One region of the Pelotomaculum sp. PtaB.Bin117 genome, then DNA from elsewhere that is predicted to be linked to it. Evidence: riboswitches for the same ligand, from Rfam matches in the RefSeq annotation. Region 1 holds a riboswitch; the other holds the start of a gene.

Region 1 (4,670 bases):
TGGAGGATAACTATGGAAGATGAAAAAAAGATGTTCAAAGCACAACAAATTAATCCGCAAACTGAACAAGAATTTTTACATTGGTTTAAATCTCTCATTTTTGCTGATGATTTAAAAGACGTTGATAAATTAGCCCGTTTTACTGAAGAATTTATAATTGAAGGTAGTGGGGCAACAGTTAGATTTAAAAATGGGCATATCTTTGAAATTAATGTAGCTAACCACTATACCACACATAAGCAGCTATGTGATGAGTGCCAAAAACTTATTGGTGCACCCCGCCATACTTCTCCTCATGCTAACCTTATCTGTACAGGGAAAAAAGCGTTTAGTTCAATAATGGGCTCTGCTGATGAAACATATTATACTTGCAAAGTGTGTGGTCATGAATGGCTACATGAAACAGGCTCGTGTGGTTGTGGATGGATTAAATAAAAGAATGGACTACTATGCCGTTAACTCCGTCCATTTTAAGACCGGAGCCTAGTGCCTGGTTATTTTGACAGTGGACTACTTGTCCAACGACAGAGAATTAGAGAATTTAACGACATAAATATACCGATTTAGGAGTGATAGCATTGACCAAAAATAAAAAATTTGATTCCGGTATTAGTAACGGTATTAGTATAAGTAAAATGGATGCAGATGATATTGAAGCGAAAGAGATTGTTGGCCTTGTTTATGATAATTACGCAGCAGCACTATCAGTTTTTAATCAAATTAAAAGAATGCCAATTTGCGTAGATACTGATTATGTTTATGTTATTGATCTTCATTGTGGCGACGATCTTATAGATACTATTGGAGTTAAGGAACATCATGGAGAATGGTTACTTGATGTATTTTTTAAAATACCGAAAAAGAAACGAAACGTAGTGTAACCTTGGTACAATTTTGTCGCAAGCTATAGATGAAGGCATTATTCTGTTGTAATAATTCCGACAAAAAAGTAGCGACTATTTCCATGAAAACCATACAATTACAGAGTAAATTAATCAGGATTATTGTGTCGCCGGACACTACTTTACGGTGTCTCCCGGATCTACGTCCGTGTCACTTCGGACAGCTGGCCACCATAAACATGGCCGAAAGGATGCTTAAAATATGTATCAGAAAAGAAAAAATATATATTTTACTGATGAAGCTTTAAAATTACTGGCCACGGCAGCTAAATATACAAATGATAATCAATCGCAGGCAATAGCTGAATCATTGAAATTGTTTGTAGAGGTTAAAGAAGGTACTATACGAAAACGGATCGTGGATATACTGGGTTCAGATGTTGCCGATGAAAAGTTGGACACCCTTGTAGAGTTTTTTTTGAGAACCAGGTAGTTACCATAATGTGGTAGCTACTTTGCGTCTGGTTTAAACTTCGCTGGTACTGGGCCTATTAACGGAGAGGTGTAAAATTAACCGGAAGAGGATAAAAGCATTTATAAACTTGGGCGTGAAAAAGCCGTTATTGCCACGGCAACAGCCATTCGGCGGGCACACGGGTGTTCATGGCCGGTGCGGGACACCGTCGCCCGGATTAACCGCATAAAATTTTTTTAACCAGGTGACTTATGTCTTCTAGGGCAAAAGGTTTTGCGATATAGTATTGCTGAGGGGTTTTCTTTTTTTCCTTGAGCACTGTATCCAGTTCCGTATATGCCGTCATCAGCACTACCGGTACCCCCGGGGCCAACTTCCCGATTTCTTCGAGAGCTTCGATACCGTTCATGCCCGGCATTTTAATATCCAGCAGGATTAACGCCGGCCTTTTCGCGCGGACTTTCCGGAGCCCTTCTTCACCGCTGGAAGCGGTTTCCACCACGTAGCCCTCTTCACTGAACAGCTCGTTTAATAAAGCGCAAATTCCTTTATTGTCATCAACGATAAGGAGATTTGAGGCATTTTCTTTCATGAATCTACATCCCACCCATGCAATTTTGATGACGTGGAAATTTCCGCGTCTCGCAGTGAAGATTTTCCCCGAAGCCTGTCCGTATGAGCCGCGATTTAAAAAAAAACACCTTACCGTGAAATAAGGTAGTTGTTTGTCTTTAGATATTCACGATAGTCCAACCATCTTGCTGAAAGCCTTAGATCCGTAATTTGGCGCCCCGGTCTTTCGACTGATTTGCCATTTTCTTTTTTCCTGAGTGTATTATAAATTGTGAGGCAGCCATTGTAAATGGGACGATTGTCCTAAATAGGACTATTGTCCTATCGACAGGACTTTTGTCCTGCGAAACGAAGCAGACGAGGAATCCGGCCGGCGGTGTAGAATAATACTGTACAGCCGGGTTCGGTGATTATGTGCCGAAAACCCGGTTGCCGCATGGGCGTGATGGCGCTGGCAGATGTTATGTCGGGAAATCGGGTCATATGATTTTGATTATTGTAAAGAAGGGGTCAGGTTTGATGTTATTAAAGCTGGGATTTTTGTTCGTGTTGATTCTATTCCTGCTCATTTTTGGAATTGTAGCCATGGTTTTCTTATTTATTAGAAAACGGTTTCGTCGTTGGCATCATATGCGTTACGCCGTGCCTCACAGTCATTTTTCATGGGATGATTATGACCGGGACGGTGATGATTACGGCGGCAGGGATTAGGTTTATTGTGCCGCCGGCCGGCTATGCGGCAGACTGTGCCAGCAACAAAGGGTTTGCCTATGGCAGGGGGGCAATCAGTCTGCCGGAGTCGGTAAGGGGATGAACAACGAACCGGCTACGAAATGCTGGCTCCTATTACAAAGCTGAATGTAATGGAAAACACCAGTGACAGCAGGCCGACCGCCGTGTTGCCCGAACCAATTTCTTTGTTGACGTTCAAGCGTGGCGTCAGCCATTCAAAAAGCAGGTATACCAGAATTAATAGGACAAGGCCAATCGTCCCCCAGAGGATGGTTTCCCCGGCGGCGCTGTTTGACATTATGGCAAAGCGCATGATGTTTCCCACCCCAAAGATCTTGCCTCCCAGGGCCAGGGCGGCGGCTATGTTGCCCTTGCGGATTTCTTCCCAGTCATTGTATCTGGTGATTGCCACAAAAACCAGGATGGTTAGTAATATAATTAATGAAGCGACAAGCAGGCAAATCAGTGATGATTGGATCTGTTGCGAAAACATGTTTTGCTTTCACCTCCTTCCTTAGAACACATGGTCTCAGGTGCTTGTTACGGGAAGAAAATAAGCGAGATCGCCGGTTATGGCTTCTCCCACCCGCAGCAGCACCCCGCTGAATTCTCCCCCGATAAGAAAACTTCCCACCAGCAATCGCCCGGTGAATTCACCCGACCATGTGCTGATTGTGTGGATCGGAAGGGTGACTCTTTCCTGGTAAACCAGGTCGTTTATGTATTCTTGGTTTTCCACAAGAGCTTCTATTTCACCTTGTTCGTCATAGAGGCACACACCGCCGCCTTCGCGGCCAAAAGCCGGTTTGACCGCGTGCGGCCGGCCTTTGAAATAAATGTTGTCCAGGTAGACCGGCAAAAAGTAGCGGGTGATAATTTCTTGTTCGGCTTTATTAAAAAAGTGCGTATTTTTATATAGTTCCCAGATAATTGCCAGCATGACTTTTGACTGGGCCACAAATGCCGAGGGGGGATTCAAAAGATCAAGCTTGCTTTTGGCTGCCAGTTCGAGCAATTTTATCCCGTCAATCTCCCTGGCAAACCACTCAACCGGGTAAAGCCGGTAAAGCAGGTCGATCCGGTTTCCCCGGTCGTCCGCAACCCTGTCGGCGGTTACCCTTATGCTATCTAGCGGAACGTATTTAGCCGGCAGGCCGGAAAACGCCAACTCGGCTAAAACAGTGCCTTTGTCTTCCTGGTGCCAGCCCAGTGAAGTAAAAATAATATTTTCATATTTCTTTGAGATGAATTGGTGAAAAGCTTTTTTTACATTGCCGGCAAACATTTCATTCGGGTTTTTCACGTGGCGTAATTTGGTGATTAAGGCATTCAGTTCACTTGCCTCGACAACTCCGGTGGGGGTGTCGGAGTTGAATTCCAGTAATTTTATTTCCGCGTTTTCGCCGGCTCCGTTGACTGCGAAATCAAACCGGCCGATTACCGTGACGGGCATATGCGGATCATATGCCAAGCGGCAGAACTCTATCGCTGTTTCAGGAATGCCCAATAAACGGAGAATCTGAGCGCTGTTCAAGGCGAAGTCGACAGCTTTTTGATAAATCTTGCCGCAGGCCTCTGTCGCCGTTTTTATCTCGGTTAACAGTTCCTTGCTTATTGCAAGCGGCTCTATAGTGGCGTATTGACAGTTGTGCATAACGCCCCAGTTAAAAAAATGCAATGCGGGGTGGTCCATGACCGCTTTCCATTTTTCATAATGCAATTGATCCGTTATAGAGAGCGGCTGGTTTGCCCGGCTGTTCAAGAAGAAACACTTCCTTTGGCTGACGAGCCCAGCCCCTTTGAAGAGGACGATGTTATCTTTGACTTGCCGCCGGAGTGTATTTTGCCGGTATGAATAAAATGGCCGTCGTCATCATAGTAGCCTTCGTCATCATAGTAGACATCTTCCTGCTGCTCCTCTTCCTCCGCCGGAGGATCGTTGGATGCCGTCTGGCTGCACCCGGTTAAAGCGATGATGCCGGCCACGAGAACACCTAAAAGTTTTTGACGGTTCATTGATACACCAACTCCTATCAAGAGTTTTATTC
Region 2 (4,670 bases), on a different contig from region 1:
TATAACCCTGACGGCATCACCGCGTATTATATGGTTCCCGCTATTCTTGGCATTATTGTGACCATGACTATGGTGATGATGACCTCCATGGGGATAGTCCGGGAACGTGAAAAGGGCACCCTGGAACAGCTCATGGTCACACCTGTAAAATCATATGAGTTAATGATCGGCAAGGTGATTCCATATATCGCGCTCGGCTACCTGCAGATCACCGTCGCCCTGCTGGTGGGTGGAGTTGTATTTGGGGTGCCCATACGCGGCAGTATATTGCAGCTTTATTTGTTAACACTATTTTTTATTACAGCGTCACTGGGAATCGGCATCTTTATTTCGAATATAGCCAGAAACCAGATGCAGGCTTTTCAAATGTCTTTCTTCGTTTTCCTACCGAGCATCATGCTGTCCGGTTTCATGTTTCCCCGGGAGGCCATGCCCTCAATAATCCAATACATTGGAAATATATTTCCCCTGACCTTTTACCTGACGATTATCAGGGGAATCGTATTAAAAGGAATCGGCTTTCCGTACTTAATTCCCCAGGTTATGTCACTGCTCGTTTTCTCGGTGATTATGATGACGCTGAGTATTATCAAGTTTAAGAAGAAAATTGCATGAAAAATGCGTCCGGGTGGTGTATGGAATGGATTACAAGCAAAGGATCTTGCATGCCTTAAAAGAACTGGCCGCGCAGCGAGGATTCTCCGGCGCCACAATGGATGAGTTGGCAGCGCGAGCCGGAGTAAGTAAAAGGACTATTTACCGTTATTTTAATAGTAAAGAAGAGATAATTGACGCATTGCTGGATGATATTTTAAGTATTTATGAACAAAAAATACTGCAGATGTTGGATTCTTGCGAGAACCCGGTGGAAAAAATGTCAAATATTATAAAAATAGTTCCGCAGATAACCCAAATAATTACCCCGGCGGCTCTTCATGATCTGCACAGGCATTACCCTCATCTCTGGGAAAAAATCGAACGGTTTCGCGCAGAACGAATCCAACAGTTATTTGATGATCTTCTCTTAAGCGATGAATACCGTTGTTTTAAACCCATAAATCCGAAAATATTCACCACAGCATTGATGGCCAGTATCAGGTCGGTGGTTAACCCGGCTTTTATAATAGAAAATAACTTATCCGTGGAAGAAACAATTCAGACCTTATTTACAATTTTTTTATCCGGTATTGTAATGAAGGAATAAACAGGTATCATTCGGAAACGTCTTCATTTAGTTTTTTCTGTTCTTTTCCCTCGCGTAATTTTTGCCGTACATCGGACCATAGTTCCCTGGTCTGGTTAATTACCATTGGAAACATTGATTTTGACGGGTGTCTCAGGACACGGTCCAGCCATTTGGCCGCTTCTCTGTAATTGCCCGAATTCATATTTAACACGCCCAACAAGTATGCCGTATTTATTTCCGACCTGACATTGGAAAAATCCTCACTTTCAAAAGCTATTGAAAGGCTAGTCAAGGCTTTTTCAATATACTTTCGCTCTTGAACTTTTTCATGTTTAAACCTGTAGAGCCAGGCAATTTTTAAAAACAGCATACCCATCAGGGATTTTTTAACAGGTCTGCCCTGGAGGCTGTAGATAGCCAACAGAAAAGTTTCTATGGCTTCTTCCAGAGTACGAACTCCACTATAGTCCTTTAATTTATTCTCTTGCCAGAATGTCATCAGGCGCGATTTTATTTCTTCCGACTGCTCTTTTTTCAGGCGCATGCCAAGTATTTCTTCGTTAAAGGTGAAACCGCAAATGGGACATACAATCATTTCATAAAAAAGCGGATTAATATTTTTGTAGTACTGACAGAAATCATAATCCATTTTCGTAGTTTGAACGTATTTTGACAGAGCTTTCGGTGATTCGAATTTTGAATTGCAAATTGGACAAACAACTTTTTTATTATATAACATTTCTCTCAGGTCAGTATCTTTTTTTACTCTTGGCTTTTCATCTTCCTCCGCAGAATGCTCGACTTCATATAAATGCTGTTCCAATACTCCTGCGAAACCGCTTTCCTCCCTCTCTTCCATACCGGCTCTATCTGCTTTAATGCTATATTCTTTTTTTTCTTCGGCTAGCTGTTCTTGTTGTTCGTCAGTAGCCTGTCCGGGTGTGTTGCCGGCGCTCTGCTTTTGGTCATTGTTCTGAGTAGACAGCTTGCGGTTGGTTTCAATTAATATTTTATTTCGGATATTTGATTGCCGGAGTCTTTTGCTTAAAGTTTCAATAATGGTCACCGCCGCTTTGGGGTTGTTGTCTAGAAACTCCAAAAAATCTTTCCGTTCCAGACTAAAAACTATTGATTTTTCTAATGTCCTTGCGCAGGCCGAGCGATATCCGCCGTCTAGCAGACTCATTTCTCCAAAAATATCTGATGGTTCAAGTGTTTGAATAGCCATTTCCTGCCCGGTGGACGATTTTGAATATATTAAAACCCTTCCTGATATGATTAGGTATAAGCTTGAACCTTGATCTCCCTCAGAAAATATATCTGTGTTTTCTTCAAAACGTTCCAGATGCATTTTTTTAACCAGGTCTTGCAAAGGACAGTTTAAGTTTTGAAAAAAAGATATTTTTTTCAAAATGCTTTCAAGAGCATCCATATAATGTTTTTCACCCGCCTTTGAAATTTCAATTAATATTTTATACTACTAAAATGGTATTTGAAAGGAATTTTTAATTATGATGAAGGCATATATTTCTCTAAACTGAAAAAGCGGGTATATTTATTTCTTATTATATGGATTTTATTGACTTTTTTAGATATTTAAAAAGATTTAAGTGCTTCTGTAAAGGAAATACGATTTAGAAGCAAAAAAAAATTCCCTGTTGTTATGGAAAAAAGGGAATGGTGGGGTAAAACCCCGCAGATGGGTGATTATATTAAAGGAGGTATTAAAAATAATTATAATTATTTTTATTTGTCACACATGGGTAGCATATCCCAATTTTTTAGGACTTCAGTCCTAAAAATAACACATTTTAATAATATTATTAACTTATTTTATAATTGTTGCCTTTACTTCATTTTTTATCCAATCAGTTACTATAACTGTATGGTTTTGTTCACTAGCGCGGGAGAAAAACTTGTTACGTGAATCGTCAAAACCCATCAATAAATAAAGGGCAATGCCAACAGCAAGCATTGGACTGTAATATTTTACTAATATTAATAAAGTTAGTACTAATAAAATGATATTAAGAACGTTTAAGTAAAACATTTTTCCATAACGCATCCGCTAACCCTTCTTTGTGAAAGGAAATACCGGGGTTACTGGTAACCCGGCTATCATGGCAATATGCCTTAGACCCGTGGTTTTGCGTCCATAGTTTTCACTATGTTTGCTCTTTTCAGTTTGCGTCTTTTATATTATTATATAAAGCTGTCTAATATAAGGAAATATGAAAAAAGAACTATTGTTACGGGACTCTGGTCCTGTTTGGCAGTTAACATTCAGATAGCAATAAAATGTTTAAGTTTATAAATGGAATTTATGGGAAATTGCGTAGCAGATCATATTTTATAGCTCTCATTATTATAAGATAGTCAATTCATTAAGAAAGGAATTTGGATAAACTTGTGATTTGAGTAAAGTGAGATTTGAGTAAAGTTGACTTTAACCACTTGTTCAGATAAAATATTAGATACACTAGTTATTAACTGAGAAAGAACTAATTTGCTGATGTGGCTCAGGGGTAGAGCAGCGCACTCGTAATGCGCAGGTCGTGGGTTCAAATCCCACCATCAGCTCCAAATTATACAGCAATGGCAAGGGTTCCGAGGTTGGAAGTCCTTGCCATTAGCTATTAGAAGTCAAAAGTGTGCCAAACATTTTAAAATGAGACTTATCCATGCCTAACAGAACCGAGCAAAACCAAAAGACAGGTGCGCTCCCAACTAATATTTACTTGACTAAACAAAACGCTTTTAATCGTTACTTCAGCAGTTAATGGGCTCATTGATTCGTACCAGAAAATATGCCAGAATGAATAGATAATAAGAGTAGATGAGGTTTTATTTGTGAGTGATCTAATAAATAGGGTTGGTAAGTTTAAAATTCCGAGGGATTTAATTCGCGGCGATAACAATGAAGATTTGCTTAAGCTGTTTGCAAAAACCATAATCATGAGGGCTGAATATAAAATTTCTAAAGATGTAATTGAATATACAGCGCTGTCTCCTTTATTCAGGGTAAAGGAAGCGGCAGAAACAATTCCCGAGTATAGGGTAGAATGTAAAAATATATACTCCGACAATGAAAACGTTGATATTGAAATAATTGCTGAAGAAATAAAGCAGCGCTTTAACGCTTAAGTAAGACTGTAATAAGCCAGGTTTAATAAATTGGCCGTCCGGCAGGGCGGCTTTGGTTTTACCAAAAAAGCAGGCCAGTGAAACGCCGCAGGTATGAATGACGGGTAGCCGGGGGGAGGCTTGCTTGTACAATCTTTTTGTTGAGACGTCGTTTCCGTAACCAGTAATCTGCCGTTGTCAAATCGGAGACGACGTAATTTACTGCACAGTCTTTGTTTTAATCATATCGTCAATGTTTAGGGTGCCGAATATGGTTTTTACTTCAATGTCAAAGTAATTTGCGTTCTCAATAAAACTTTTTGTTTTGTAATTATAACTTCCGAAATAAACTGATGATTTA

What was found. Region 1 has a riboswitch for cyclic di-GMP ahead of A4E54_RS08370 (response regulator). Riboswitches for the same ligand answer to the same signal wherever they lie in the genome.
Region 2: it holds a riboswitch for cyclic di-GMP, as region 1 does, so the genes downstream of both, A4E54_RS11145 (hypothetical protein) here and A4E54_RS08370 (response regulator) in region 1, are expected to answer to the same signal.

Annotation. Positions count from the first base shown of each region.
Region 1 covers NZ_MVQM01000121.1:418-5,087, forward strand. The annotation lists gene A4E54_RS08355 (hypothetical protein) at 13-435, shown strand; gene A4E54_RS08360 (hypothetical protein) at 579-881, shown strand; gene A4E54_RS08365 (hypothetical protein) at 1,105-1,335, shown strand; gene A4E54_RS08370 (response regulator) at 1,535-1,909, opposite strand; cyclic di-GMP riboswitch class I at 2,058-2,140, opposite strand; gene A4E54_RS08375 (hypothetical protein) at 2,410-2,601, shown strand; gene A4E54_RS08380 (DUF350 domain-containing protein) at 2,717-3,115, opposite strand; gene A4E54_RS08385 (glutathionylspermidine synthase family protein) at 3,152-4,384, opposite strand; gene A4E54_RS08390 (hypothetical protein) at 4,381-4,638, opposite strand.
Region 2 covers NZ_MVQM01000151.1:24,662-29,331, reverse strand. The annotation lists gene A4E54_RS11160 (ABC transporter permease) at 1-615, shown strand, start outside; gene A4E54_RS11155 (TetR/AcrR family transcriptional regulator) at 641-1,204, shown strand; gene A4E54_RS11150 (DUF2225 domain-containing protein) at 1,212-2,537, opposite strand; gene A4E54_RS11145 (hypothetical protein) at 3,015-3,251, opposite strand; cyclic di-GMP riboswitch class I at 3,289-3,372, opposite strand; tRNA gene A4E54_RS11140 (tRNA-Thr) at 3,695-3,769, shown strand; gene A4E54_RS11135 (hypothetical protein) at 4,037-4,330, shown strand; gene A4E54_RS11130 (hypothetical protein) at 4,529-4,670, opposite strand, start outside.